Regions from separate parts of the Bradyrhizobium sp. 613_E4_N2_2 genome, predicted to be linked through region 1. Evidence: predicted binding sites of a transcription regulator. Region 1 holds the regulator's gene; each other region holds the start of a gene.
What was found. Region 1 encodes PhoB, which activates phosphate uptake and scavenging genes when phosphate is short. Its sites were predicted from a motif close to TGTCATNNANCTGTCAT; they were not measured.
Positions count from the first base shown of each region.

Region 2: the regulator PhoB is predicted to act here: its motif matches at 2,845-2,861, upstream of phnF (phosphonate metabolism transcriptional regulator PhnF).
Region 3: the regulator PhoB is predicted to act here: its motif matches at 3,560-3,576, upstream of AB7290_RS21380 (DUF2278 family protein).
Region 4: the regulator PhoB is predicted to act here: its motif matches at 5,291-5,307, upstream of AB7290_RS24325 (RNA degradosome polyphosphate kinase).

Region 1 is NZ_CP197234.1:8,658,790-8,666,243, reverse strand. It holds gene pstS (phosphate ABC transporter substrate-binding protein PstS) at 1-746, shown strand, start outside; gene pstC (phosphate ABC transporter permease subunit PstC) at 891-1,880, shown strand; gene pstA (phosphate ABC transporter permease PstA) at 1,882-2,727, shown strand; gene pstB (phosphate ABC transporter ATP-binding protein PstB) at 2,724-3,545, shown strand; gene phoU (phosphate signaling complex protein PhoU) at 3,557-4,273, shown strand; gene phoB (phosphate regulon transcriptional regulator PhoB) at 4,289-4,996, shown strand; gene AB7290_RS41220 (GcrA family cell cycle regulator) at 5,231-5,743, opposite strand; gene AB7290_RS41215 (aspartate aminotransferase family protein) at 6,200-7,408, shown strand; gene argF (ornithine carbamoyltransferase) at 7,408-7,454, shown strand, end outside.
Region 2 is NZ_CP197234.1:8,413,638-8,421,091, forward strand. It holds gene AB7290_RS40000 (alpha-D-ribose 1-methylphosphonate 5-phosphate C-P-lyase PhnJ) at 1-593, opposite strand, end outside; gene AB7290_RS40005 (carbon-phosphorus lyase complex subunit PhnI) at 590-1,693, opposite strand; gene phnH (phosphonate C-P lyase system protein PhnH) at 1,698-2,306, opposite strand; gene phnG (phosphonate C-P lyase system protein PhnG) at 2,311-2,775, opposite strand; gene phnF (phosphonate metabolism transcriptional regulator PhnF) at 2,896-3,627, shown strand; gene AB7290_RS40025 (IS5 family transposase) at 3,762-4,721, opposite strand; gene phnE (phosphonate ABC transporter, permease protein PhnE) at 4,923-5,771, opposite strand; gene phnE (phosphonate ABC transporter, permease protein PhnE) at 5,768-6,652, opposite strand; gene phnD (phosphonate ABC transporter substrate-binding protein) at 6,729-7,454, opposite strand, start outside.
Region 3 is NZ_CP197234.1:4,458,953-4,466,406, reverse strand. It holds gene ntrX (nitrogen assimilation response regulator NtrX) at 1-510, shown strand, start outside; gene hfq (RNA chaperone Hfq) at 759-1,007, shown strand; gene hflX (GTPase HflX) at 1,019-2,398, shown strand; gene AB7290_RS21380 (DUF2278 family protein) at 2,477-3,499, opposite strand; gene mazG (nucleoside triphosphate pyrophosphohydrolase) at 3,693-4,547, opposite strand; gene queC (7-cyano-7-deazaguanine synthase QueC) at 4,685-5,401, shown strand; gene AB7290_RS21365 (nitrile hydratase accessory protein) at 5,645-6,022, opposite strand; gene nthB (nitrile hydratase subunit beta) at 6,022-6,681, opposite strand; gene nthA (nitrile hydratase subunit alpha) at 6,678-7,301, opposite strand; gene AB7290_RS21350 (enoyl-CoA hydratase/isomerase family protein) at 7,422-7,454, shown strand, end outside.
Region 4 is NZ_CP197234.1:5,017,518-5,024,971, forward strand. It holds gene AB7290_RS24290 (LysR family transcriptional regulator) at 1-70, shown strand, start outside; gene AB7290_RS24295 (autotransporter outer membrane beta-barrel domain-containing protein) at 91-1,245, opposite strand; gene AB7290_RS24300 (cold-shock protein) at 1,618-1,824, shown strand; gene purN (phosphoribosylglycinamide formyltransferase) at 1,919-2,572, opposite strand; gene purM (phosphoribosylformylglycinamidine cyclo-ligase) at 2,587-3,660, opposite strand; gene AB7290_RS24315 (CDP-alcohol phosphatidyltransferase family protein) at 3,815-4,357, shown strand; gene AB7290_RS24320 (DnaA ATPase domain-containing protein) at 4,470-5,147, shown strand; gene AB7290_RS24325 (RNA degradosome polyphosphate kinase) at 5,381-7,454, shown strand, end outside.

The sequences.
Region 1 (7,454 bases):
TCGTCCAGTGGCCGATGGTGATGGGCGCCATCGTTCCGGTCGTCAACATCGAGGGCGTGAAGCCCGGCGAGCTGGTGTTCGACGGCGAGACCCTGGCCAGCATCTATCTCGGCAAGATCACCAAGTGGGACGACGCCGCGATCAAGAAGCTCAATCCGAACGTGAAGCTGCCGTCGGACGCGATCACCGTGGTCCGCCGCTCGGATGGTTCGGGCACCACCTTCAACTTCACCAACTATCTCGCTAAGGCCAGCGCGGACTGGAAGAGCAAGGTCGGTGAGGGCACCGCGGTCGAGTGGCCGGTCGGCGTCGGCGCCAAGGGCAACGAAGGCGTGTCGGGCAACATCAGCCAGACCAAGAACTCGATCGGCTACGTCGAGTACGCCTATGCCAAGCAGAACAAGCTGACCTACACCGGCCTCGTCAACAAGGCCGGCAAGCCGGTGCAGCCGACGGTCGAAGCCTTCCAGGCGGCCGCTTCCAACGCCGACTGGGCCAAGGCTCCCGGCTACTACGTCATCCTGACCGACCAGCCCGGCGACAAGTCCTGGCCGATCACGGCGGCGACCTTCATCCTCATGCACAAGGATGCCACCGACAAGGCAGCCTCGCAGGAAGCCATCAAGTTCTTCCGCTGGGCCTTCAAGAGCGGCGGCAAGGCGGCTGAAGAGCTCGACTATATCCCGATGCCGGACCCGGTCGTCCAACTGATCGAGAAGACCTGGGCTGCCGAGATCAAGAGCTAAGCGCTCTGTGTCCCGGACTGGGCGCCGGGATCTCACAAGACCTCCGCTCCGGATCGGCCTCGCGCCGCATCCGGAGCGCAAGACCAACAACAAGACCGACAACAAGCGTATATCAAACGGGCACAGGGGATCGGCGTGGCAGAGATGGCCGTTCAGAGCGATGTAATCGACGACGCCGGACCGTATGACCGCGCCAAGGCCTTGGGCGCCTTCAAGCTCGGCGACCTCACCTTCTACTGGATCACGCGGCTGTCCGCGATCTCGGTGCTCCTCATCCTCGGTGGCATCATCATCTCGCTGATCGTCGGCGCGTTCCCGGCGATGAAGGAATACGGCTTCGCCTTCCTGTGGACGCAGCGCTGGGCGCCGTCGGCAGATCCGCCCGTGCTCGGCGCGCTCGGCCCGATCTACGGCACGCTCATCACCTCCTTCATCGCGATGGCGATCGCCATTCCGGTCGGTCTCGGCATTGCGATCTTTCTGACCGAGCTCTGCCCGCAATGGGCGCGCCGCCCGATCGGCATGGCGATCGAGCTGCTCGCCGGCATTCCCTCGATCATCTACGGCATGTGGGGCTTCTTCGTGCTCGGCCCGTTCCTGGCCAACACGTTCCAGCCCTTCATGATCAAGATCTTCGACGGCATCCCGGTGCTGGGCGCGATCTTCGCAGGCCCGCCGTCCTATCTCAGCCTGTTCAACGCGGCGCTGATCCTCGCCATCATGGTGCTGCCCTTCATCACCTCGATCTCGGTCGACGTGTTCAAGACGGTGCCGCCGGTGCTCAAGGAAGCCGCCTACGGCGTCGGCTGCACCACCTGGGAAGTCGTGCGCAGCGTGGTGATCCCCTATACCCGCGTCGGCGTCATCGGCGGTGTCATGCTGGCGCTCGGCCGCGCGCTCGGCGAGACCATGGCGGTGACCTTCATCATCGGCAACTCGTTCCGCATCTCGTCGTCGATCTTCGCCCCGGGCACCACGATCTCGGCGGCGATCGCATCGGAGTTCGCCGAAAGCGACGGCCTGCACCAGTCCGGCCTGATCCTGCTCGGCCTGCTGCTGTTCGTGCTGACATTCTTCGTGCTCGCGGCTGCACGGTTGATGCTGATGCGTCTTGAAAAGAAGGCGGGGAAGTAACATGAACCCGATCTACGCACGCCGCCGCCGCATGGACATCGTCATCCGTGTGCTCTGCCTGGCTGCCGCTGCCTTCGGCGTCACATGGCTCGCGCTGATCCTGATGACGCTGCTCTACAACGGCATTGCCGGCCTGAACCTGGAGCTCTTCGTTGCGGACACGCCGCCTCCGGGCTCGACCGAGGGCGGCCTGCGCAACGCCATCGTGGGTTCGATCATCATGACCGTGCTCGGCGTCGGCATCGGCGCGCCGCTCGGTCTGTTCGCCGGCACCTATCTCGCCGAGTACGGCCGCAACGACCGCCTGACCTCGGTGATCCGCTTCATCAACGACATCCTGCTCTCGGCGCCCTCGATCATCATCGGCCTGTTCATCTATGGTGCGGTGGTGGTGCCGATGCGCGGCTTCTCGGCGATTGCCGGCTGCCTCGCGCTTGCGGTGATCGTCATCCCGGTGGTGCTGCGCACGACCGAGGACATGCTGCTGCTGGTGCCGAACGCACTGCGTGAGGCGGCCTCGGCGCTCGGCCTGCCGCGCTCGCTGGTGATCAAGCGCATCGCCTATCGCGCGGCGCGCTCGGGCCTCATTACCGGCGTGATGCTGGCCACCGCCCGCGTCGCCGGCGAGACCGCGCCGCTGCTCTTCACCGCGCTGTCGAACCAGTTCTTCAGCCTGGGTCTGAACAAGACGATGGCGAACCTGCCGGTCACCATCAACAATTTCGTGCAGAGCCCCTACGCCTACTGGAAGCAGCTCGCCTGGAGCGGCGCGCTGCTCATCACCCTGACCGTTCTTGCCCTGAATATTGGCGCGCGCATTCTGAGCGCCGAGAGGACCGCAAAATGAGTGATCTTTCCGTATCGATGAGCGCGGCCGGTGGTTTGCCCCAGGCGCCGGTGCTGCCCGAAGCTCCGGCCAAGGTGACGGTGCGCAACCTCAATTTCTATTACGGCGAGCACCACGCGCTGAAGAACATCAATCTGGCGCTCGGCACCAACCGCGTCACGGCGTTCATCGGCCCGTCTGGCTGCGGCAAGTCGACCCTGCTGCGCATCTTCAATCGGATGTACGACCTCTATCCGGGCCAGCGCGTCACCGGTCAGCTCATGCTCGACCAGACCAACGTCCTCGACCCCAAGCTGGACCTCAATTTGCTGCGCGCCCGCGTCGGCATGGTGTTCCAGAAGCCGACGCCGTTCCCGATGACGATCTACGAAAACATCGCCTTCGGCATCCGTCTCTATGAGAAGATCTCGAAGTCCGAGATGGACGACCGCGTCGAGAAGGCGCTGCGCGGCGGCGCGCTGTGGAACGAGGTCAAGGACAAGCTCAACGCCTCCGGCCTGTCGCTCTCCGGCGGCCAGCAGCAGCGCCTCTGCATCGCCCGCACGGTCGCGGTGCGGCCCGAGGTGATCTTGTTCGACGAGCCCTGCTCGGCGCTCGACCCGATCTCGACCGCCAAGGTCGAGGAGCTGATCCAGGAGCTGTCCGAGAACTACACGATCGCGATCGTCACCCACAACATGCAGCAGGCGGCGCGCGTCTCCGACAAGACCGCCTTCATGTATCTCGGCGAGCTGATCGAGTTCGACGACACCAGCAAGATCTTCACGTCGCCGACCGACCGGCGCACGCAGGATTACATCACCGGCCGGTTCGGCTGAGGAGACGGAACATGGGTTCTGAACATACCGCAAAGGCCTTCGACACCGACCTCCAGGAACTCACGCGCCTGGTCGCCGAGATGGGCGGCATCGCCGAGCGCATGATCGTCGATTCCGTCGACGCGCTGATCCGCCGCGACGTCGCGCTCGGCCAGCGCGTCGTGACCATCGACGCCGAGCTCGACGCGCTCCAGAAGAAGATCGAGGAGCGCGCCGTTCTCACCATCGCGCGCCGCCAGCCGATGGCGGTGGATCTGCGCGAGATCGTCGGCGCCATGCGCGTCGCGACCGATCTCGAGCGGATCGGCGACCTCGCCAAGAACATGGGCAAGCGCGTCGCGGCGCTGGAGACGGATTTCCATCCGCTCAAGCTGTTCCGCGGTCTGGAGCACATGACCGACCTCGTGCAGCAACAGGTCAAGTCGGTGCTGGACGCCTATGCCGCGCACGATCTGCCGGCGGCAATGGCGGTGTGGAAGGGCGACGAGGAAGTCGACGCCATCTGCACCTCGCTGTTCCGCGAGCTCCTCACCTACATGATGGAGGATCCGCGCAACATCTCGTTCTGCATCCATCTGATGTTCTGCGCCAAGAACATCGAGCGCATCGGTGACCACGCCACCAACATCGCCGAGACCGTGTTCTACATGATCGAGGGCCAGGCGATCACCGACAAGCGGCCGAAGGGCGACATGACGACCTTCGCCACGACGGTCCCGAACACTTAAGGAGCGACGAACACCATGGGCGCACGCATTATGGTGGTTGAGGACGAGGAAGCTCTCACCGAGCTTCTCCGCTACAACCTCGAAGGCGACGGCTATGACGTCGAGACGGTGATGCGCGGCGACGATGCCGACACCCGCCTCAAGGAGCACATCCCCGATTTGATCGTGCTCGACTGGATGCTGCCGGGCCTCTCCGGCATCGAGCTGTGCCGGCGGCTGCGCACCCGGCCCGAGACCAAGCAGCTCCCGATCATCATGCTCACCGCGCGCGGCGAGGAGAGCGAGCGGGTGCGGGGCCTTGCGACCGGCGCCGACGACTACATCGTCAAGCCGTTCTCGGTCCCGGAGCTGCTGGCACGCGTGAAGGGCCTGCTCAGGCGCGCCAGCCCCGAGCGGCTCGCCACCGTGCTCGCCTATGGCGACATCGAGCTCGACCGCGACAAGCGTCGCGTGGCGCGCTCGGGCCGGCCGATCGATCTCGGCCCGACCGAATATCGCCTGCTGGAGTTCTTCCTGGAGCATCCCGGCCGCGTGTTCTCGCGCGAGCAGCTGCTCGACAGCGTCTGGGGCCGTGACATCTACATCGACGAGCGCACCGTCGACGTCCATATCGGGCGCCTGCGCAAGCTGCTCAATCTCGGCCGCGAGCAGGACCCGATCCGCACCGTCCGCGGCGCGGGCTACGCACTGGACGATCGCTTTGCGAAGGCGGAGCAAGCGTAAGGGGTTGCTGTGGCAGACGTGATTTAGCGGGCTGCCACCGCATCCTCGATGTCGTCCCTGCGAACGCAGGGACCCATAACCACAGGGAGTGGTTTGGCGAAGACTCGGAGTGATCATCCCGCGCAATAACTACGCGCCGGGATTATGGGTCCCTGCGTTCGCAGGGACGACACCGAGTGAGTTGAGCCGTCATCGCGTGACGGCGCCGTCTTCGTAGTCAGCTAATCCGATACCTCAGCGCGGACCCGGCTTCGCCGGCGCGCGCCGGCGATCGGCCGCGGGCTGATACGCCACGCGCGAGTGCTGGGCGCAGTAGGGCAGGCCGGAGAGCGCCTTGCCGCCGCAGAAGAAGAAATCCGGGCTCGAGGGATCGCCGACCGGCCAGTGGCAGGTGGCCTCGTTCAGCTCCAGCAGCGACAGCCGCTGGCTCATCGGCACGACGTTGTCGTAGGTGACCGGTTCGGCCTCGACCTCGACTTCGAAGGCTTGCGCCAGCGCGGTGTTGCCGCGCGCGATCGGGCGGGTCACCCGCATCATGTGCTGGGCGGGGCGTGCCTTGCGCGGCCGCGGCGCTGCCGATGAAGGGCTCTTGGCGCGGCCCGACAGGCCGAGCCGGTGCACTTTGCCGATTACGGCATTGCGGGTCACATTGCCGAGTTCAGCGGCGATCTGGCTGGCCGAAAGCCCGGCCTCCCAGAGCTTTTTCAGCTGCTCGACGCGATCATCCGACCAGGTCAAAACGGTCATTGCACCCTTTCCTTCGCCGGCGCCTGCCATCCTGGCGGCCGCACGGCGAATGCCTAAGCTTCGAAAAACCCGTGCCGCCAGAATCCCTTAAGGCTCGCCGGGCGCACCAGATGCGCCCGAACGCTTACGCCGGTACATGAGGACTTAGAGGATCAGAACTGCTGCACGAGATGTCGTATCTGACAAGCCAAACGCTACAATATGGCGTGACTCACGCGCAAGAGTCCGCCGACTCGCTTCCACATGTTCCGTGGCGGAAATACGCAAAATCGCCACCGCAAGACTACGGATTCTGCGTTTCGCGAGGCTTTCCGGGCGGCATTGACACCGGTTTCACCAGGCATAAGATAGTCTCGCGTGCCGCCCTTAAAAGGCGGCACGTTTCGTTTTCCGGGCCGGTCAATGGTGCGTTGCGCAATGCACGCTCACGCCGTCCGCAACATTCAAGTGATCGTCATGACTAACAGCGCAGCGCCGCATTTGCTCCCCGTTTTCGCCAGGTCCGACCTCGGTTTCGAGCGCGGTGAAGGCTGCTGGCTGATTGCGACCAATGGCGATCGCTATCTCGATTTCACCTCGGGCGTGGCGGTGAATGCGCTCGGCCATGCTCACCCTGCGTTGGTCAAAGCGTTGCAAGAGCAGGCCACCAAACTCTGGCACATGTCGAACCTGTTCCAGAGCCCGGACGGCGAGAAGCTCGCCGCGCGTCTGTGCAACGAAAGCTTCGCGGACTTCGTGTTCTTCTGCAATTCCGGCGCCGAAGCGCTGGAAGGTGTGATCAAGCTCGTCCGCCATCATCACTTCTCCAAGGGTCATCCGGAACGTTACCGCATCATCACCTTCGAAGGCGCCTTCCACGGCCGCACGCTGGCAACGCTCGCCGCGACCGGTTCGGCAAAATATCTCGAAGGGTTTGGCCCGCCGATGGACGGCTTCGACCAGGTCCCGCATGGCGATATCGACGCCGTCAAGAAGGCGATCGGTCCGCAGACCGCCGGCATCCTGATCGAGCCGATCCAGGGCGAGGGTGGCGTGCGTTCGGCAACGCCCGCCTTCCTGAGGGCGTTGCGCCAGCTCTGCGATGAGAAGGGCCTGCTGCTCGCGTTCGACGAGGTGCAGACCGGCATGGGCCGCACCGGCGATCTGTTCGCGCATCGCCGCACCGGCGTCACGCCTGACGTGATGTCGCTGGCCAAAGCGCTCGGTGGCGGCTTCCCGATCGGCGCGGTGCTGGCGACCGCGGACGCGGCTGCCGGCATGGGGCCCGGCTCGCACGGCTCGACCTTCGGCGGCAATCCGCTCGCGATCTCGGCTGCCAACGCCGTCCTCGACGTCATGCTCAAGCCCGGCTTCTTCGATCACGTGCAGAAGATGTCGCTGCTGCTCAAGCAGAAGCTCGCCTCCGTGATCGATCGTTATCCTGACATCGTCAGCGAAGTGCGCGGCGAAGGCCTTCTGATCGGCATCAAGGCCGTGGTGCCATCAGGCGATCTCGGCGCGGCATTGCGCAACGAAAAATTGCTCACGGTCGGCGCCGGCGACAATGTCGTGCGCTTCCTGCCGCCCTTGATCGTCACCGAAGCCGAAATCGAGGACAGCGTCGGGCGGCTCGAGCGCGCCTGCGCCGCGATCTCGTCCAGTCAGACCAAGCGGGCGGCGAGCTGATGAGCAAGTCCCCGAAGCACTTTCTGGATATCAACGAGCTCCCGTT
Region 2 (7,454 bases), 250 kb from region 1:
CAATTGTCCATCTTGGGATTGTCGAATTTCGGCGTCGGCGACGGGTCCATCACGTAGCGCGCGTTCACCTTCACCGGATAGGCGTAGGCGGTGGCGATGTGGCCGAAGCGGGCGATGTCCTCGTAGAGCTTCACATGCATCAGGCCGTATTCGGCCAGCGCATGCATGCGCCGCGTCTCGGTCTCGCGCGGTTCGAGGAAACGCAACGGCTCCGGGATCGGCACCTGATAGACCAGCACCTGGTTCGCGTGCAGCGCGGTCTCCGGGATGCGGTGACGGGTCTGGATCACGGTCGCATCTTCTGTTGCCGTGGTCGTGGCGACGCCGGCGGTCTTGGCGAAGAATTTGCGGATCGAGATCGCATTCGTCGTGTCGTCGGAACCCTGGTCGATCACCTTCAGCACATCCTGCGGCCCCAGGATCGCCGCGGTCACCTGCACGCCGCCGGTGCCCCAGCCATAGGGCATCGGCATTTCACGGCTGGCGAACGGCACCTGATAACCCGGAATAGCAATCGCCTTGAGGATCGCGCGGCGGATCATCCGCTTGGTCTGCTCGTCGAGATAGGCGAAATTGTAGGCGGGCGCGTTCATTCCGCGGCCTCCTTCATGGCGTCGGGCGCATTGGCCTCGGCAAATTCCTTGCGCAGCTTGCGAAGGAGGCCGAGCTCGGACTGGAAGTCGACATAATGCGGCAGCTTCAGATGCTCGACGAAGCCGGTCGCCTGGACGTTGTCCGAATGCGACATCACGAATTCTTCATCTTGCGCCGGGGCTACGGCCTCTTCGCCGAGCTCGCGGGCACGCAGCGCCCGGTCGACCAGCGCCATCGACATGGTCTTGCGCTCGCTCTGGCCGAAGGCAAGACCATAGCCGCGGGTGAAGCACGGCGCTTCCGTCGCCGAACCCTTGAACTGGTTGACCATCTGGCACTCGGTGAGCTCGATGGAGCCGAGCGGCACCGCGAAGCCGACGTCTTCCGCGAAAAATTCGACCTCGACCTCGCCGAAGCGGATCTCGCCGACGAAGGGATGGTTACGGCCGTAACCACGCTGGGTGGAATAACCCATCGCCAGCAGAAAGCCTTCGTCACCGCGCGCGAGGTTTTGCAGGCGCAGGTCGCGATCGGCCGGGAAGTTCAGCGGTTCGCGCGTGAGATCGCCGACGCTGGCGCCGTCTTCGGCCCGCGGAGAGGACTCGATCAGCCCGTCGCGGCCCAGAATGTCGGTCACACGCGGCGTGGGCGCCGTCGAAGCTTCGGCCGTCGCCGGCACTTCAGGCACAAAGCCCTGGCCAAGCGAGGGATCGAGCAGACGATGCGTGTAGTCGAAGGTCGGCCCGAGGATCTGGCCGCCGGGAATGTCCTTGAAGGTCGCCGACACCCGCCGCTGCACCCGCATCGCGCCGGTCTCGACCGGCTCGCTGGCGCCGAAGCGCGGCAGGGTGGCGCGGAAGGCGCGGACCAGGAAGATCGCCTCGATCAGGTCCCCGCGCGCCTGCTTGATCGCGAGCGCCGCGAGCTCGCGGTCATAGAGCGACCCTTCGCTCATGACGCGGTCCACGGCGAGGCCAAGCTGCTCCGAGATCTGATCCAGCGTGACCTCGGAAACGCTCTGGTCGCCACGCCGCGCATTGGCGAGCAGGCGATGGGCGTTCTCGATGGCGCGCTCGCCGCCTTTGACTGCGACATACATGCGACTAGCTTCCCTTGTTCACGACACGCGTGGTGCGCGGGATCGCAACCACGGCATCATCGGCGACCAGCACCAAATCGATGCCGCGCGGAAACAGCGCCTCGTTGAACTGCAGCCGTTCGAACAGGTCGAAAGGCCTGATCGAGGCCTGAAGCGTCGCGACACCGTCGATGCCGGGGCCACGCAATTCGAAGCTGCGCCCCGAATCCAGGCTCTCGACCTGAAGGATCACTGTGGTCGAGCGATCCGGATATTCGTTGGTGCCGAGCGCGAAGCGTTCGAGCGCCGGAAGCAAGGCGCCGTCGCTGATCAGCGCGAAACTCGCAATCGAAGAGTCCTGCACCACCGGCGCGCCGGTGTGGAACTTGAGCCATTTCACCACGTCCGATCTCTCCGCCATCCTTGCATCGAGCCAGAGCGGCGTGTCGTGATCGAACAGCGTCAGCGCGATCGCGGCGGTGCCGCGCATCATCGGGCCGGGCGATCCCGCCATCGGCACAATGCGCTGGACCGTGCCCGGCCGCGCCATCGCGTCCATCACCGAACGAAAGGTCGATTGGGCCGACAGAACCTTGTCGACGAAACCCGGCGGTAGTTCCGCAATCGTGGTCATGGCCTCACCCCTCACCGCGCACCATGGTGTAGAAATCAACCTTCGTCGCAGCGGTCTCGGCGGCCGCCTGCTTGCGCTGGATCATAAGCTGCTCGCGCAACGGCGCGATAACGTCACGCTCCACCGCCTCGCCGAAATCACTGGACTGCGCCAGTGCGTCGCACAGCGCGATCAGCCGCGCCTTTTCGCCATCGCGCCCCAGCGTGTAGCCGAAGCCGACCTCGCCGCTCGCGAGCCGGACCGCTGCGCGAGACACCGTGGCTTCACCGACATTGAACGGCGCGCCGTCGCCGCCGACCCGGCCGCGCAGCATGACGAGACCGTTTTCCGGCGCGCGTAGCTCCTGATGCGCCGGCAGGGCGAGAGCGCGGAGGCGAGCGGCGATCTCGCCCGCCTCCGCGTGCGCCAGCACGGCCATCGCGGCCTTGCGCTGGACTTGCTGGTTGTTGTGCTGGGTCACCAAATCCACCGAACTTTTCTGCAGAACTTGCCGAATCCAAGTTGTCTATGATAATAGACAACTTGATACGGAAGCGCCATGACTGTTTCGTGACAAACGTGTGATTTCTGAAGTAGGCTTCTCGGCGACATGAGCATGCAGGACACAGCCTCTTCGGGCGTCGCGCTGTGGCGCCTCGTTGCCGACGGCATCGAGCGCGGCATCGCCGACGGCCGCTTTGCCGCCGGCGACAAGCTGCCGGGCGAGATGGAGATCGCCGAAACCTATCGGGTGAACCGCCACACCGTGCGGCGCGCGCTGGCCGCGCTTGCCGAGCGCGGCATCGTGCGCGCCGAACGCGGCAGCGGAACCTATGTCGAGGCGCAGCGCCTCGCTTATCCCTTGCGCTCGCGCACCCGCTTCTCCGAGATCGTCGGCGCCGATGGCCGCGAACCGCATGGCCGGCTGATCGAAGCGTCCGGCGACGTCGCAACCCGCGAACTCGCGCGCGAACTGGGATTGAAGGCCGGCGCACCGCTGGTGCGAATCGAGGCGATCCGCCTCGCCGACCGCACGCCGATCTGCGTCTCCACCACCTGGCTGTCAGCGGAATTGTTCCCGGGCGCGGGTGAGGTATTCGCCGCGACGCGCTCGATGACGAAACTGCTCGAGCACTACGGCGTCCGCGACTACAGTCGCGGCGCGACCCGGATCACCGCCGGCATCGTGGACGCAACCGATGCCGCGCGGCTCGATCTGCCGCTGGGACGGCCGATCCTGGTGGTCGACGCGACCGACCACGATCTCGCCGGCAAGCCGCTGGTGACGAAGCATTCGCGGTTCGCGGCGGAGCGGGTGGAGTTTCTGGTGGAGAACGGGTGAGCGGCGCTCTCTTCCCCTCTCCCCTTGTGGGCCTGTTGCGTTATCGGCTCTTGAGGCTGAAGACGTCAGGAGCGAGTGCCCTGGTCCCGGCAATTGCCTGGCAAGATCTGTAGTTGTCGCCCTGAGCGGGCAGCTCACGCGGCGATCGTGGCCCACCGCCTCATGTTGAAGGCGATCGAGGCGAGCAGGACTTGCCCGGTCGCCTTGATCAGACCGACGTAGCGGATGCAGGTCAGCCGCATGCGGCGTTTGAGAGTAGCGAAGGTGGTCTCGACCTGGGCTCGTCGACGCGCGATGAGGAGGTTGTAGCGTTTGAGCCTGGGCGGCAGTTCCGGGTGATGTCTGTTGGGCCGACGAGCGATGCGGGGCTTCTTGCCTTCCGCCTTCAGCCGGGCCCGTCGGGCATGGGTGTCGTAAGCCGCATCGGCCCAGACCACGGCTTCATCGCCGCGGATCAAAGCGTCCGCCGGTGTCGTATCGTTGACGTTAGCGGGTGTGGTCAACACCGCGCGGATCAAGCCGGATCCTTCGTCGACACCGACATGGGCCTTGTAGCCGAAGGTCGAGCCGCTTTTGCCCTGCCGTTTGGCAAACCGGGCATCAGGATCGTTTGAGGGGCGATCCTCCTTGGGCGGAGCCGAGACTGCCTGGATCAAGGTCGCATCCAGCATCGTGCCGCGCTTGAGGATCACGCCGGCATTCTCAAGCTGACGATCCAGTTCGCCAAACAGCTTCTCCAGCAGGCCTTGTTCAACGAGCTGGTTCCGGAAGCGGTTCAGGACCGTGTGGTCGGGCGTCGCATCCTCAAGGCTCAAACCGACGAAGCGCTTGAACGACAACCGGTCGCCCAGCGCTTCCTCGAGTTCGCGCTCCGAAAGACCATACAGCGACTGCAACAGCACAGCACGAAACAGCACCAGCACCGGATAGCCTGGTCGACCGGGCCCCCCTTCATCCCGCAAATGGCCGATCAGCTTCTCGAACCGGTACCACTTGACCAGGCCAGCCAGCCGATCCAGCGCCGCATTGGCGCCGGCTCCCTTCGGCATCAGCGCTTCCACAAAGCTCGGCTGTCCCGTCCGCTTGACCGCCATCGCTACCCTCCAAGGCTTTGCCCTAGGGAATCACAATTGACGAATTACGCAACAGGCCCCTTGTGGGAGAGGGTGGCTCGTCGCGAAGCGACGAGACGGGTGAGGGGTATGTCTCTGCAAACACCGATCTGAGTTTGAGGAGGCAGACCCCTCATCCGGCGCTTCGCGCCACCTTCTCCCACAAGGGGAGAAGGAAGAAAGCTACGCCACCGCCCTGCGCCCAATGATCGCAAACCGCAACTTGCTCGAGATGAAATCGATCGCGGCGACGGCGACCAGAATCATCAGGATCAGGAACGACACCCGCTGCCATTCCAGCACGCGGATCTGCTCGGCGAGCTGGAGGCCGATGCCGCCGGCGCCGACGATGCCGATGATCGTTGCCGAGCGCGTGTTGGATTCGATGAAATAGAGCACCTGGCCGGCGATCACGGGCAGCACCTGCGGCAGCAGGCCGAAGCGGATTTCGTGCAAAGCACTGCCGCCGGAGGCGCGGACGCCTTCGACCTGCTTCTGGTCGGCGCCTTCGATCGCCTCCGAGAACAGTTTTCCGAACGCACCGAAATCCGACACGGCAATCGCCAGCACACCGGCGAACGGGCCGAGGCCGACGACATTGATCCAGACCAGCGCCCAGATCAGGGTGTCCACGCCGCGGATCGAATCCAGGAAGCGGCGAACCGGAAAACGCAGGATCTGCGAGGGTATGACGTTGCGCGCGGCCAGCAGGCTGACCGGAAGCGCGAACACCGCCGCCAGCGTCGTGCCGAGCAGCGCGATCGACAGCGTCTCGCCCAGCGCCTTCAGATAGACCGGCAGCGAGGAACCAGGATCGGGCGGGATCATCATCAGGCTGATCCAGCCGAGCTGGCTCAGCCCTGCAAAGAATCGCGACGGCGAGAAGTCGAGATCGACGAGGCCGTAGACCAGAATCGCAAACGCCGCGACGATCATCGCCGGCATCGCGAGCCGCGCCGAGGCGGGGCGGTCGAACACATCGGGGTAGCGTGCGCGAAGCTCTCGCGTGTCGACCTCCTGCGGTCTCGTCACGTCCGCGCCTCCTTGCCGAACAGACGGCCGCGCAGCCAGCCCGTGCTGATGTCGATGATGAAGACCGTGATGATGATGGTGAGCAGGATGGCACTGACGTCGGAGTAATAGAACTTGCGGATGGCGACGACGAGCTCCTGGCCGATGCCGCCGGCACCGACGAAGCCCATGACCGAGGCCTCGCGGACGTTGATCTCGAAGCGCAGCAGCGCATAGCTGGCATAGCCCGCGGTCACCTGCGGCACCACGGCGAAGCGCATGCAGGAGAGCCAGCTCGCGCCGGTCGAGCGGATGCCTTCAACCGGCTTCATGTCGGCATTCTCAACGATCTCGGAGAACAACTTGCCGAGCGCGCCGGTGGAGTGGATCGCGATCGCGAGCACGCCGGCCATCGGCCCGAGGCCGAAGGCGATCACGAAGATCAGCGCGAAGACGATGCCCGGCACGGTGCGGGCGAATTCGAGCAGGCGGCGCACCACGAAGCGCAGCCAGGGCAACGGTGAGGTGTTCTCAGCCGCGAAGAAATTCAAGGCGAAGGCCAAGGTCGCGCCGATCAGCGTGCCGACATAGGAGATCAGCAACGTCTCGCCCAGCATCTTCAGCCATTTGCGCCAGCCCCACAGCCATTCGCCGGCATCGGTCCAGACCCGCTGGCCGCTCTCGAGCGTGAGAATGCGGTCGAAATAGCTGATGAAATTGCCGAAATGGGCGAAGAAGGTGCGCAGGTTCACTTCCGCGCCGATCGCGGCAAGAAATAGCGCTGCGGCAAAGATCACCAGCCCCAACAGGAGTCGGAGCCGCTTGCGCGCGACCGCCTGGCGATAGGCCGCGTTCAGCACGGCGAGCTGCTGCTCGGGGAGGATCGAAACCGCGACGGTCATCTGGCCAGGGAAGGTGGTCGATCAAAGAGAAAGAGCCGGGTCCATCGACCCGGCTCCAGTGCTATCGTCCCGAAACTCAGGACGCCTTCTTCTTACGCAGTGCATCGACGAACTTGATCAGCTCGATCGTGCCATCCCAGTCCTTGGTGGTGGCGGGATGGAAACCCTTCTTCTGGCCGTCCTGGAGGCGATCGAAGGCCGCCTTGTCCTTGGCCGGCGCGTCGAAGAACGCCTTGGCGATCGCCGCCTTGGCATCTTCCGGCAGGTCGGAATTGTAGGCGTAGGGGCCGTTGATGATCGGCGCCGACTTGTGGATGATGCGGAAATCGTCCTTCTTCATCGGCGAGCCGTCGGCATTCTTCAGCATGCCCTTGGTCAGCATCTGCGCCAGCGTGGAATCGTCATCGCTGGTCCACTGGTTGGCCGCAACGTCGACCGTGCCCTGCGCCAGCGCCAGGATCGCGTTCTCGTGGCTACCGGTGAAGACGACCTTGCTGAAATAGGTGTCGGCATCCGTGATGCCCATCTTGTCGAGCTCGAAGCGCGGCACATTGTTGCCGGAGGTCGAGTTCGGGTCGACGAGGCCGAGGTTCTTGCCCTTGAGCTGGTCGACGCTCTTGTAGGGGCTGCTCGCCTTGACGAAGAACACCGAGTAGTAGCCGGTCGAACCGTCGGCGTTGATGTCGTTGGCGAAGGCATCGGTCTTGACGCCGGTCAGACGGGCGCGGGCGAACGACGCCGAGCCGTAGCTGGCGATATGGATGTTGCCGGCGCGCTGGCCCTCGATGACGGCGGCGTAGTC
Region 3 (7,454 bases), 4.2 Mb from region 1:
ATCGCTGCCGGTCATTTCCGCGAAGACCTCTATCATCGGCTCTCGGTGGTGCCGATCCGCGTGCCCGCGCTCTCGGAGCGGCGCGAGGACATTCCGGAATTGATCGACTATTTCATGGAGCAGATCTCGGCCGGCAGCGGCCTGCCCAAGCGGCAGATCGGGCAGGACGCGATGGCGGTGCTGCAATCGCATGTGTGGCCCGGCAACGTACGCCAGCTCCGCAACAACGTTGAGAGAGTCATGATTCTGGCCGCGGGCGGACCGGAGGTGATCATCACCGCCGACATGCTGCCGCAGGACGTCGGCTCGATGGTGCCGGCGATGCCGACCAGCAACAATGGCGAGCACATCATGGGGCTGCCGCTGCGCGAAGCGCGCGAAGTGTTCGAGCGCGACTATTTGATTGCACAGATCAGCCGTTTTTCAGGAAATATTTCTCGCACGGCTGAGTTTGTTGGCATGGAACGTTCGGCGTTGCACCGGAAGCTGAAGGCGCTCGGTGTCGGCTGACACCGCGACGTCGCGGCCGCACCTCAGGGATTAGCGAGGAAAATCATCGATTTCCGTAGTTTTTCGGGGCATTTGGGCGTGGCCTGCCGCGTGAAGCGGCTTGCCTAATAACCCGTCCTGTCCTCTAATCGAACCGCTGTTCCTCCGAGGGGGATCTCATGAGGAATAGCAACCGGAAGAGGCCCCGAATGTCACAAAGAGGGCCGCAACCGGCGCAATAAAAAGAAACTCAAAGCGAGAAAAAAACAATGGCGGCAGACCGCGCACAAAACCTACAGGACACCTTCCTCAATCACGTTCGCAAAACCAAGACGCCACTGACGATCTTTCTGGTCAACGGAGTGAAGCTCCAGGGCATCGTGACCTGGTTCGACAATTTCTGTTTGCTGCTTCGGCGCGACGGTCACTCGCAGCTTGTCTACAAGCATGCGATCTCGACCATCATGCCGGGCGCTCCGATCCAGTTGTTCGAAGGCGGCGAGGATCAGCCGGCTTGAGAGTGATCTGATTGGAACCCCGGAATTTCGACGGGGAGGCCGACCGTCCGCGGTCGGCAGGGGCGAAGCAGACGGGGCGGGTGCTTGTCATCGGCCCCTACTTGCGTGTGCGCGCGAGCGGTGCCGATGCGCAATCGGAAAGCCATGTTCAGCGTGACGCGGAGGCCCGGCTCGATGAGGCCGCCGGCCTCGCGCGAGCGATCGACCTCGTCATTGCCGACGCCATCATCGCGCCGATCAGCCAGATCCGCCCCGCGACCTATATCGGCAAGGGCAAGGTCGAGGAGATCGCCGCGCTGGCCAAGAGCCTCGACGTCGAGCTCGTGGTGATGGATTGCGCGCTGGCGCCGATCCAGCAGCGCAATCTCGAGAAGGAATTGCACGCCAAGGTGCTCGACCGCACCGGGCTCATCCTGGAAATCTTCGGCCGCCGCGCCAAGACCAAGGAAGGCTCGCTCCAGGTCGAGCTTGCGCATCTCAACTACCAGCGCTCGCGCCTCGTTCGCTCCTGGACCCATCTGGAACGCCAGCGTGGCGGCTTCGGATTCATGGGCGGTCCCGGCGAGACGCAGATCGAGGCCGATCGCCGCCTGATCCAGGAGCGCATCTCGAAACTCGAGGGCGAGCTGAAGAAGGTGCAGGCGACGCGGCGGCTGCATCGCGCCGGGCGCCAGCGCGTGCCGTATCGCGTCGTCGCGCTGGTCGGCTACACCAATGCCGGCAAGTCGACGCTATTCAACCGCCTGACCCGCGCCGACGTTCAGGCCGCCGACATGCTGTTCGCCACACTCGATCCGACCCTGCGCGCGCTCACTTTGCCGCATGGCGGCAAGGCGATGCTGTCCGACACCGTCGGCTTCATCTCCAACCTGCCGACGCAGCTCGTCGCCGCCTTCCGCGCCACGCTGGAGGAGGTGCTGGAAGCCGACGTCATCCTGCATGTGCGCGACATCTCGCACGAGGATGCCGAGGCCCAGCAGAGCGACGTCGACGCGGTGCTGCGCCAGCTCGGCATCAACCCCGACGATTCCGGCCGCATCATCGAGGTCTGGAACAAGATCGACCGTTACGAGCCTGACAAGCGCGAAGAGCTTTTGAACATCGCCGCGCGCCGGCCGGAGGATCACCCGGCGATGCTGGTGTCGGCCGTGTCAGGCGAGGGGATCGACGCGCTGCTCGCCGCCATCGAGGAACGGCTCGCCGCAAAGCGCACCACGCTCGATCTCTCCATCGACGCCGCCGACGGTGCCGGCATCAGCTGGCTGCATCGAAATGCGGAGGTGCTGGCGAAAGAGCTGCACGACGGCCGCTTCGACATGACGGTGCGGGTCGACGAGACCAAGCGGGATATCGTGGTGAACCGGTTCGATGCCGTGCCGCGCGTGGCGTGATCCGAAGGGCGCGGTGCGCCCGACCGGCCTGCGTGCGATATCGACCATACCCGCGTTTCTGGGTTGAGGCGTGTAACGCTAGAACGGAATGGTCAGGCCCGGAGTTTTCGCCTGCGCCTTGGTATAGGCGACGCCATGGATCTTGATCCCACGCTCGTCCAGCAACGAAATGATGCCGCCCTGGTTCGACAATTCCATCGGCTTCTGCACGACGACGGCGAGTGTGCCCCCGGCCGCGATCTGCCCTGACAGGACCATTTTGTTCTTCTGCTTGTCAGCCAGCATCCAGCCGGTGAGATCGATGTCGCGATCGGCTGTATTGAGCAGCGTGACGACTTCCCGCTCGGGCGTCTTCAAGGCATTGACGAGTGCTGCGATGATGCGCACGAGTCCGTCAGGCATTTGCCCGGTCGGAGGAGCGGTCGGATCTGGCGGCTGTGTCGGCGCGCCGAGATCGATGGGGTCACCGGTCTTGTCGTCGGTGTGCCAGGCCTGAGTCTGGAATTTGAGGAAGACCGCCGTCCATAGCTTCTGATCCGGGAATTCGAACACCAGCCCGCCGTCTTGCCATGGCCCGTTGTCGCCCGAGAACCGTCCGATTGGGTTTCCCTGATTCATATGGATGTCGTGGATGCCGCGACCCGGCCGGAAGCCGAAATAATTGTCCGCTTTGGTCTCCGGCCCCCACGTCTCACCGAATGCGTAGATCATCGCGCTTTCGTTCGAGAGCGCGCGCTGGACGAACTGGTCGAGCTTCTCGTTGAGGTCATTGTCGGGTCCGGGCACCGACAGCGGGAGCGGGATCATCTCCTGGGGCTGCATCAGATTGCCGCGAATGAAGTCCAGCGCGATGCTGGCCGGCTTCGGCGGCTGCGGGTGCAGGCCCTCCGGCAGCGCCGCGAGATGATCGGTGATCGGATGGACAAAATGCGATCGCACCAGGAACTCGACTTCGCTTCCGTCGCCTGACTGCACATTGACGGCGATGCGGAAATCCGCGTTGTCGGCCACGACATGGACTTGATAGTGCGGCGACTGGCCGGTGCCGAAACGCATCGCGATCGGGCGTCCCTTGAGGACCGAATAGTGCTTTAATGGCATCGCACTCACCTGAGGTGGGATTTCGGCTGCGCGGGCTCCGTTGCTCAACTTTAGACTGCTTGTCGTGACGGTTTCATGGCTTGACTGCGATCCGCCATGACCGCCTCGCTGCATTCGGGAAAAGATGCTGACCTATATCTCCTTCGCGACCGCTTCGATCCTTGCGGGTACACCGATGGAGCAGGCCACAACGCTAGCGGCGGGCCTGCGAGCGAGTCTCTGATACCGGTTTCCCCTCACTCTTCGCCGCGTTCCACAGCGCGTCCATCTCCGCCAGCGACGCCTGCTCGAGCGTCCGCCCCTGCGCCTCAAGCGCGCGCTCGATGAAGGCGAAGCGCCGCTCGAACTTTGCATTCGTCGCGCGTAGCGCGGCTTCCGGATCGGCGTCGACGTGGCGGGCGAGATTGACGAGTGCGAACATCAGATCGCCGGTTTCCTCCGCCAGCCCCTCGCTGTCGTTGCGGTCGAGCGCCGCCTCGATCTCGTCGGCTTCTTCGCGGATTTTCGCCAGCACCGCGCGCGGGTCGTTCCAGTCGAAGCCGACGGTGGAGGCCTTGCGCTGGAGCTCCATCGCGCGCGTCAGCGCGGGCTGACCGGCCTTGACGCCCGAGAGTAACGACTTGTGCGTCGGCGTTTCCTCCGGCGGCCGGCGAGCCGCACGTTCGGCTTTCTCCTCGGCCTTGATGCGGTCCCAGACCTCCTTGACGTGGGAGGAGGCGAGGTTGCCGTCCTTGTCGGCGAAGACATGAGGGTGGCGCCGGATCATCTTGCGGGTGATGGCCTCCACGACGTCGCCGAAGGTAAAGGCATTCTGTTCTGAAGCCATCTGGGCGTGAAACACGACCTGGAGCAGGAGGTCTCCGAGCTCCTCGCGCAGATCGTCGAGATCGCCGCGGCTGATGGCCTCGACCACCTCATAGGCCTCCTCGATCGTGTAGGGCGCGATCGTCGCGAAATTCTGCTCGAGGTCCCAGGGGCAGCCGGTCACCGGCGTGCGCAGCGCCGCCATGATCTCGATCAGACGGGAAATGTCGCGGGAAGGGGTCATTGCGGGGCAGTCTCCTGGCTCCAAAGCCTTATGCCAAAAGCGGCCCGCCGTTCCCAGCGCGGCGCGGCGGAACAGGCCGATTTCCACCGATTGGCGGCAGATTGGCGAGCCGCCCCCGCAGTGCTAAAGCGCGGGCCATGAGTGACGCATTTTCATCACAAACCGCCCTGGTGCTCTTTTCCGGCGGCCAGGATTCCACCACCTGCCTCGCCTGGGCGCTCAGCCGCTTTGCACGCGTGGAGACACTGGGTTTCGAGTATGGCCAGCGCCATGCCATCGAGCTCGCCTGCCGCGACCGGCTGTTCGACGGCATCAAGGGTCTGCGCGCAGACTGGGCCGCAAGGCTCGGCGAGAGCCACACGCTGTCGATCCCAACGCTGGCGGCCGTGTCCGAGACGGCGCTGACGCGCGACGTCGCCATCGCGATGGGCGCCGACGGCCTGCCGAACACGTTCGTGCCCGGCCGCAATCTGGTGTTCCTGACCTTCGCCGCGGCGCTCGCCTACCGGCGCGGTATCACCCACATCGTCGGCGGCATGTGCGAAACCGATTATTCCGGCTATCCCGATTGCCGCGACGACACCATCCGCGCCATGCAGGCCGCGCTCTCGCTCGGCATGGCCAGGCCATTCGAGCTGCATACGCCGCTGATGTGGATCGACAAGGCGGCGACGTGGAAGCTAGCCCATGACCTCGGCGGCGCAGGACTGGTCGATCTCATCCGCGAGCACTCGCACACCTGCTATCTCGGCGAACGCGGCGCCCAGCATGAGTGGGGTTTCGGGTGCGGCGAGTGCCCGGCGTGCAGTTTGCGGGCGAAGGGATGGCGGGAGTTTGCGGCGGGGCGCAAATAGCGCTCCAATCTCCGCCGTCATCGCCCGCGAAAGCGGGCGATCCAGTATTCCAGAGAAGGTGCTTGAGCCGAGAAGCCGCGGCGTACTGGGTCGCCCGGTCAAGCCGGGCGACGACGGAGGATAGAGCTTGCGCTCTCTCAACGTCGTCATTGCGAGGAGCTAAGCGACGAAGCAATCCAGACTGTCACCGCGGAGAGATACTGGATTGCTTCGCTGCGCTCGTAATGACGGGTCAGGCGCGACCTACCGAAAATCCTCCGGCCGCAGCTCGATCGGCTTGCCGTGCGGCGTGCGGTCGGCGGCGTGGTCCCAGGCGTCGCGGTAGCGGTGCAGCGTCTCCGTCGATGCGACGCCCTTGCTTGCAACCAAACCTTCCAGCGTGGCGAGCCAGTGCAGGTAATAGGTCTCGCCCGTATCAGGATCGCCGGCGGCTTGCGCGCGCTTGATCTCGGAGGCCAAGGCTGCGGCCCATTCCGGCCAGGTGAACACGCCGCGCTCGTGCAGCGTCAGCGCCATCGCAAACGCATGCGCTTCCCAGGGTGCGCGGAACACCGGGCCGTCGTCATCGCGCGGAATGCTCGGAATGGCCGCCGTCGCGGCGGCCGCAGCCGCGCTGCTCATCACGCCGGGTCCAGATAGGGTTCGAAGGCGTCGATCGAAACCTTCAAGGTCGGATCACCGTCCGCGCCCCAGAGATCGCGGCCCTCGAACACCACCGTGTAAAGCCATTGCGGATTTTCGCCGAGCTCCATCGCCGCCGAATCCGGAAATACGTGGCAGCCGTGGTTCAGCTCGACGACACCGACATGGCCGCGCACATAGCGCGGCAGCCGCGTATGCGTGGTCGGATGAATGTTCCTGGCGCGGACGCGGTCGCCGATGTTGAATTTTGCCGGCGCCGGAGCAGGGCGGGCGAATTTGCCGCGCACCATGACGCGCTCGACATTGGCGAGGTCGAACTTGCCGTGCTTGAGCGCCCTTGCAGGCTGCATCGCGTGGCCGGCGGCGACCTCGTCCCGGGTGAGGTAGCCCTTCTCAATCAGCATCTCCTCGAGCCCGAGAAACCATTTCTTGTAGTAGGAGCTCGAGAGATAGACGTGCGGCGGCAGCGTCTCGCGATAGAAGCGCGAGGTGTCGATGTTGAAGGCGCCCGCCGCGCCCATCGCGCGCACCATGGCGAGAACACGCGATTCCCACTCCTCGTGAAACATCGGCTCGTTCGGCTCGGCCTCGACCTTGCCGAACCCGTCCATGCCGCCCATGTCGTGGACGCCGTTCACGAGGGCGCTCCAGGCGTCTTGGGAAAGCCGGTGCCGATCATGGAATCGCGCGTGACGAGCTCGGCGAGCTGCTCCTCACTCCAGCCTTCGGTGCCCGCGGGGCGCATCGGCAGCACCAGGAAGCGGGTCTCGGCGGTGGAATCCCACACTCGGATTTCCATGTCCTTGGGCAGCGTGACGTCGAAATCGGCGAGCACGCCGCGCGGGTCCTTCACCGCGCGCGAACGATAGGGCGCAGCCTTGTACCAGACCGGCGGCAGCCCCAGCATCTCCCAGGGGTAGCAGGAGCACAGCGTGCACACGACCATGTTGTGTCGCTCTGGCGTATTCTCGACCACGACGAGATGGTCGCCGACGCGGCTGACATGGCCGAGCGTGCCGATGGCCTTCGAGCCATCCTCCAGCAGCGCCTTTTTGAACGCCGGATCGGTCCAGGCCTTGGCGACGACGCGAGCGCCGTTGTGCGGGCCGATCCTGGTCTCGTAGGCCTGGATGATGGCGTCGAGCGCGGCCGGCTCGACATAGCCTTTTTCTGTCAAGATCGTCTCGAGCGCGCGCACGCGCAGCTCGGTCTCCGACAGCTCGGAATGGTCGTGATGATGGTCGTGATCGTGGCTCATGGCGCAAAGATAGGCGCAATGGTCCCTGCCTGTCGAGTATGCGCCGGGGCGCAACCGGGTCCCATATTCGTGAGGCCGGATGTAGGCTAGCCTCGCCGCAAAGCGGATAGGGAGACATTGGTGACGAACTTCGTGACGATCGAGAAGGGCCTC
Region 4 (7,454 bases), 3.6 Mb from region 1:
GGTGCCAATGATGACGGCCGCGCGCGAGGGCTTTGGGCTAACGGGTTATGTCGCGGCAACGCCGACGTAGACGCAGGGCGCGCTTCGCCCTCACCATCTGTATTCGAAGCCAACCGTGCCCTGATGCGACGTCAGCTCGTTGCGGAACTTGCCGTCATAGTTGACGTAGAGCCGCGCGACGCTGGTGAGGCTGAGCGAGGCCGAGGCGCCGGCATCCATGCCGTAACGGCTCTCCCCGATGCCGGGAACGACAATGCTCTGGGTTCCCAGGCTGACCTGCACCGATCCCAGGTTCTGGTAGAAATTGTCGACGAACTTGCCGTAGGCCGACAGGTCCAGGATCTTCTGGTCGTAGATGAAGTAGCGCCCGATCTCCGCGCCGATCATCACGCGTGCGCGAGAGAGTGCCGTGGAGCCGACGTTCAATGGATCGAGCCCTCCAGCCTCCTGGAACGCAGCGCTGGTGGCGCGCACATATTCGAGCGCGCCCTTGGGTACGACGCGCATCTGGTCCTGGGTCCAGTAGTAGCTGATCTCGGTCAGGCCACCGTCGATCGCAGCACGATAACCCGCGGTCGCAAGACCAACGCCGGTGTCCCTGCTGGAACGGACCTTGCCGAAACCGTGCACCACCGCGAATGCCCAGGTCCACGGTCCCTTGTCGACCGAGCCGTTGAAACCGATTTGCGTCAGGTCGAGCGTCGCCGACTGCAGCGCCAGCGGCACGTCGATGTCGGTATGGCTCTGGTCGACGGAGAAGCCGAGGTTGACGCCCGGCGCGACCCGCGCGCCGAAGCCGGCGACGCCGCCAAAGGTCTTGCGCTTGTCGCCGACGAAGTCGCCCTGCGCGTCGGTCCGGACCGAGATGCCATAGCCTTCGAACCAGGTGCGGTAGAGCGGATCCTCCGTGCTCGCCGAGGCGCCGCCCCCACCGGGATTGTTGCGCGATGCACGGTTGACGCCGCTAGAGGCCTGGTTGCCGAGCCGCTCCAGGAAATTGGAGCCAAGATTGAGCGCACTGTTGCCGGCCGACTGGTCGTAATTGGTCGCGGTCGGCATGGGGGTCGGTGACGCCGTGGGTGTCGGGGTCGGGGTCGGCGTGGGCGTCGGACTCTGCGCGAAGGCTGATGTCGCCGACATCGTCACGACGAGTCCAAGCGCCATGACGAGCGCAGCCGCGATCCGGCGGACACGGCCCAGCCCGACCGTCTGCCGTGTCCCGGAGAGCTGCAAGGCGCAGCGCATGACGACTAATCCCGAAGCAAAGTGGCGGAGCGCAAAAATGCAACACGAACGGCGCGCGCTTGCGGCGATTTGTGCCGAACTGCCACGCAGGGTCAACCGGTTGGCGCGCTGGAGCGGGGCTATTGCCTCGATTGTGGTTCCCTTGCCACAGGTCGCAAATTGCAGAGGGCGACAGCCGCCGCGATCTTGAAAGCCGTGCGCCGCTTGCTAACGCGCGAATTTCATGTTGCAATATTGGACACAATCGGAATTGGCCGCTCGGCTGTGCGTTTCGCGACATTGAGACTCGAACAGACTTCCGGAAGCCCGTTTGTGGCGTGGCACGCGAAACTGCGGCCGCGTCTTTTTTGTATCTAGTGGAGGAGATGAGCGATGCCGCAAAAGGGCACCGTCAAATGGTTCAACCCGACCAAGGGCTATGGGTTCATCAAGCCGAACGGCAGCGATAAGGACGTGTTCGTCCATATCTCGGCCGTCGAGCGTGCCGGACTCTCGACCCTTAATGAGAACCAGGTGGTTGAATACGACCTCGTGGAGAACCGCGGCAAAGCATCCGCGGAGAACCTCAAGGTCTCCTGATTTCTCTCAAAGCTTAGCGCGAGAGATCATGACGATGCCCCCGGCTCTGCCGGGGGATTTTGTTTGCGAAGACGAAACACGGCGCGACGGTGCTTCAGCGCACCACCGGCGATACCAGGAAATTCTCCGAGGGCCCGCTTCCGTCCGTCCTGCACACATCGCCCTCGATCCGGACCTTGCCGGTCGCAAGCAGCCGCAGCGCTTCGGGATAGATGCGATGCTCCACCTCGAGAATGCGCTCCGACAGCGTAGCGCCCGTGTCGTGGTCGCTGACGGGGACCGCACCCTGCATCACGATCGGGCCGGCATCGGTCTCAGGGATGACAAAGTGCACTGTCGCGCCAGACAGTTTGACGCCGGCGCGCAAAGCCTGACCGTGCGGGTCCAAACCCGGGAATAACGGCAGCAGCGACGGATGGATGTTGAGCATCCGCCCGTACCAGGCCTTGGTGAACTCGGCCGTGAACAGGCGCATGAAGCCACCGAGACAGATCAGCTCGATGCCGTGCTGGTCGAGCGCGGCCTGCAGCAGCTTTTCGAAGCCGGCGCGGTCCTTGCCGAACGGCTTGCTCTCGATCACCAGCGTGTTGACGCCGCTCGCCTTGGCGCGTTCGAGCCCCAGAGCGTCGGCCTTGTTGGAGATGACGAGCGAGATTTCCGCCGGAAACTCCGCCGCAGCAGCGGCCCTGATCAGCGCGGACATGTTGGAGCCGCGGCCGGAGATCAGGATGGCGACGCGGCGCTTCATCACAGCGCCAGTCATCACAGCGCCAGGTCGAGGTGGCCGTTGTAGACGACGCGGTGCTCGCCCTCGGCCGGAATCACGGTACCGAGCTGCGCCACCGTCTCACCGGCATCGCTGAAGACCTGGACGACCTGATCGACCTTGTCGGGCTCGACGATCGCGATCATGCCGATGCCGCAGTTGAAGGTGCGCAGCATTTCGAGCTCGGCGATACCGGCTTGGGCGGCCAGCCATTTGAACACCGGCAGCACCGGCAGGCGCGCCAGATCGATGCCGACGCCAAGATGGCTCGGCAGCACGCGCGGAATGTTGTCGGTGAAACCGCCGCCGGTGATGTGGGCAAGCCCCTTCACCGCGCCGGTCTCGCGGATCGCACGCAGGCAGGATTTGACGTAGAGCCGCGTCGGCGTCAGCAGCGCGCCGCCGAGCGTCATGACCGGCGCGAACGGGGCCGGCGCCTCAAAGCTGAGGCCGGACTGCTCGACGATCTTGCGCACCAGCGAGAAGCCGTTGGAGTGCACGCCGGACGAGGCAAGGCCAATCACGGCATCCCCCGCGGCGATGTCCTTGCGCGGCAACAAGGTACCGCGCTCGGCGGCGCCGACGGCAAAGCCGCCGAGGTCGTAGTCGCCGTCCTTGTAGAGGCCGGGCATCTCGGCGGTCTCGCCCCCGATCAGGGCGCAGCCGGATTCGCGGCAGCCTTCGGCGACACCGGCGACGATCGAGGCGGTCGCCTCCGGGTCGAGCTTGCCGCAGGCGAAATAGTCGAGGAAGAACAACGGCTCGGCGCCCTGCACCACGAGGTCGTTGACGCTCATGGCGACGAGGTCGATGCCGATCCCGCCATGCAGGCCGGTCTCGATCGCGATCTTGACCTTGGTGCCGACGCCGTCGGTCGCGGCGACCAGGACGGGGTCCTTGAAACCGGCCGCTTTGAGGTCGAACAAGCCGCCGAAGCCGCCTATCTCGGCGTCGGCGCCGGGCCGCGCGGTGGCGCGCACCATCGGCTTGATCAGATCGACCAGGCGGTTGCCCGCGTCGATATCGACGCCTGAATCGGCGTAAGTGAGGCCGTTTTTGCGGTCGGTCATGCCCGATTTCCAGTGGGTTTGCGGCTGGTTACGTCGAATTCCGGGGACGCGCAATGGCAAGCGTGGCGCCCCGCCCTATACTATGTAGATATCAACCGGTTCAGCCCTCAAACGGGCCGGATTCGAGGTCAGGCCGGGTGCCAGGAAGCGCCGCGTGAGTATTCCGAATATCATTACCCTGGGCCGCATCATGCTGGTCCCAATCATCGTCTGGGCCATCGTGTCGAGCCAAATGGAGGTTGCGTTCGCCGTCTTCCTCATTGCCGGCGTGAGCGACGCGGTCGACGGCTTCCTCGCCAAGCGCTTCAACATGACGAGCGAGCTCGGCGCCCTGCTCGACCCGCTCGCGGACAAGGCGCTGCTGGTCTCGATCTATCTGGCACTGGGGATCTGGGGCGACATCCCGCGCTGGATCGTGATCCTGGTGGTGTCGCGCGACATCATGATCGTCGCCGCCGTGATCGTGTCCTGGCTGTTCGACAAGCCGGTCGAGATGAAGCCGTCGAAGGTGTCGAAGCTCAACACCGCCGCCCAGGTGGCCTATGCGGCGCTGGTGCTGGCCTCCCTGGCCTTCGGCTTCAAACCGGCGCCCTATGATATGATCCTGATGGGCCTCGTCACGGTCTTCACGCTCTCTTCCGTGTCGCTCTATCTCGTCGAGTGGCTGCGGCACATGAGCACGATCGAGGCCAAGTAGCACCATCGAGGCCAAATGAGCCGGGATGCGGCCCCGCAAAAGGCCAACTCCCGCTCGATGACGTCGAATCTCTTCAAACGAAGCCGGCGTGCCGGCACGGAGCACAGCAAGCGTGGCAGGCCGCGTTCACCCCCGACAATTGGCATTCTCGCTTCCGCACGCGGAGAGCCTCAGCCGGGATAATTTCCTCGAAGGCCCCGCCAACGAAGCCGGTCTTGCCCTCATCGATGCCTGGCCTGAATGGCCGAACCGGATCATGTGGCTGGCCGGCCCGGAAGGAAGCGGCAAGAGCCATCTCGCCGCGATCTGGGCCGAGGATTCCGGCGCCCGCTCGACCACAGCCAATGGGCTGACCGCCGAAAACGTCCCGGGCGCGCTCGCCACCGGCGCGCTGGTTGTTGAGGATATCAAGGCAAAAGAGTTCGACGAGCGGGCCCTGTTTCATCTGATGAACCTCGCCCGCGAGGATGGAGCCTACCTGCTCTTCACCGGCCGCGAGGTACCGGCGTCGCTCGAGATCGAGCTGCGCGATCTGCGCTCGCGGCTGCGCGCGGTTCCTGTGATCTCGCTGCTGCCGCCCGACGACCAGCTCTTCCGCGGCCTGATCGTCAAGTTCTGCGCCGACCGCCAGCTCACCGTGGATGAGAGCGTGGTCAGCTACCTCGCCACCCGCCTGGAGCGGTCCTCGGCGGCCGCACGGGAGGCCGTGCAGTTGCTCGACAGCGAGGCCCTGCGCCTCGGTCGCCCCGTCACACGGGCGCTGGCCGCCGAGCTGCTTCGGGACGCCTGACCCTTCCACCCTGGCTCCAAGGCCGCTTGACGCGACGCAGCGGCGGAACATCAATGTCATCGAAATGAATACGCCGATAATGTCGCAGCCCGAAGACGGTGGAACCATACTTTGGGGGCGCTTGCGAGTTACTCTATAGGCAATGTCATCGAAACGTCATCGGACTAACACATGCTCCCGCCGGTTTTGCGCATAAGTCGCAAATTGGGGCGAACTGGATGGATCGACTTCTGATGGACTCTGCGCAAGCTGTTGAAATTAAAGAAAAAGCCCCGGAGACCGAGGGCCTGCCGGCGATTGCCTCAAGTCCCGAGCGCTTCATCAATCGCGAGCTCTCCTGGCTGCATTTCAACCGCCGCGTCCTGGAGGAAGCGGTCAATCCCAGCCACCCCATGCTGGAGCGGGTGCGATTCCTGTCGATTTCAGCGAACAACCTCGACGAATTCTTCATGGTCCGCGTCGCCGGCATCAAGGCCCAGATCCGCGAGGGCATCGCCGAGCGCAGCCCCGACGGCCTGACGCCGTCCGAGCAGCTCGCGCTGATCAACCGCACCGTCTCGCAGCTTGCCTCTGACCAGCAGGCGATCTGGCGCGACCTGCGCGGCACGCTGGCCGACGTCGGCATCGTGCTGGTCGACGGCAAGGACGTCACCAAGGCGGAACGGACCTGGATCGAGGACTACTTCCTCAACAACGTGTTCCCGCTGCTGACCCCGCTCGCGATCGACCCTGCCCACCCCTTCCCGTTCATTCCGAGCCTCGGCTTCACCATCGCGCTCCAGCTCACGCGCGCCGCCGACGGCAAGCAGATGAACGCTCTGATCCGCATGCCCGGCAAGATCGACCGCTTCATCCGATTGCCGGCCGAGGGCAAGGTCGTCCGGCTGATCTCGCTCGAGCAGGCGACCGGGCTGTTCATCAACCGCCTGTTCCCCGGCTACAATCTCCACGGCCAGGGCGCCTTCCGCATCATCCGCGACTCCGAGCTCGAAATCGAGGAAGAGGCCGAAGACCTTGTCCGCCTGTTCGAGACCGCGCTGAAGCGCCGCCGCCGCGGGTCGGTGATCCGGCTCGAGATCGACGGCAAGATGCCGGAGGAGCTGCGCAGCTTCGTGCAGCATGCGCTGTCGGCCGCCGACGACGAGGTCTTCCTGGTCGACGGCGTGCTCGCCATGAACGAGCTCTCGCAGCTCACCCGCCTCGACCGGCCCGATCTCGAATTCACCCCTTACGTACCGCGCCATCCCGAGCGCGTGCGCGAGCATGGCGGCGACATCTTTGCCGCGATCCGGCAGAAGGACCTCGTCGTCCATCATCCCTACGAATCCTTCGACGTGGTGGTGCAGTTCCTGCAGCAGGCCGCCCGCGATCCCGATGTCGTCGCGATCAAGCAGACGCTCTACCGCACCTCCAACAATTCGCCGATCGTGCGCACGCTGGCGGAAGCCGCCGAAGCCGGCAAGTCCGTCACCGCGCTGATCGAATTGAAGGCGCGCTTCGACGAGGAGGCCAACATCCGCTGGGCCCGCGACCTCGAACGTGCCGGCGTGCAGGTCGTCTACGGCTTCCTCGAACTGAAGACGCACGCGAAGCTCTCGATGGTGGTGCGCCGCGAGGGCGGCGGCCTCACCACTTATGTCCACACCGGCACCGGCAATTATCACCCCGTCACCGCACGTATCTACACCGACCTCTCCTACTTCACCTCCGATCCGACCATCGGCCGCGACGCGGCGCGCGTGTTCAACTTCATCACCGGTTATGCCGCGCCGAGCGATCTGGAAAAGATGGCGGTGTCGCCGCTGACGTTGCGCAAGCGCATCATCGAGCACATCCAAGGCGAGACCGCGCATGCGCGGCATGGCCGCCCCGGCGCGGTCTGGATGAAGATGAATGCGCTGGTCGACCCCGACATCATCGACGCGCTCTACGAGGCCTCGCAAGCCGGCGTCCAGGTCGAGCTCGTCGTGCGCGGCATCTGCTGCCTCAGGCCCGGCATTCCAGGCCTGTCGGAGAACATCCGCGTCAAGTCGATCATCGGGCGCTTCCTGGAACACGGCCGAATCTACTGCTTCGGCATGGGCCAGGGCCTGCCGAGCGCGAAAGCGGCTGTGTATATCTCCTCGGCCGACATGATGCCACGCAACCTCGACCGCCGCGTCGAGGTGCTGTGTCCGCTGCAAAATCCCACGGTGCATCAGCAGGTTCTCGAACAGATCATGGTCGCGAATCTGAAGGACAATGAGCAGAGCTGGCAATTGTTGCCGGACGGGTCCTCGACGCGTATGAAGACCGCGAAGGGCGAGG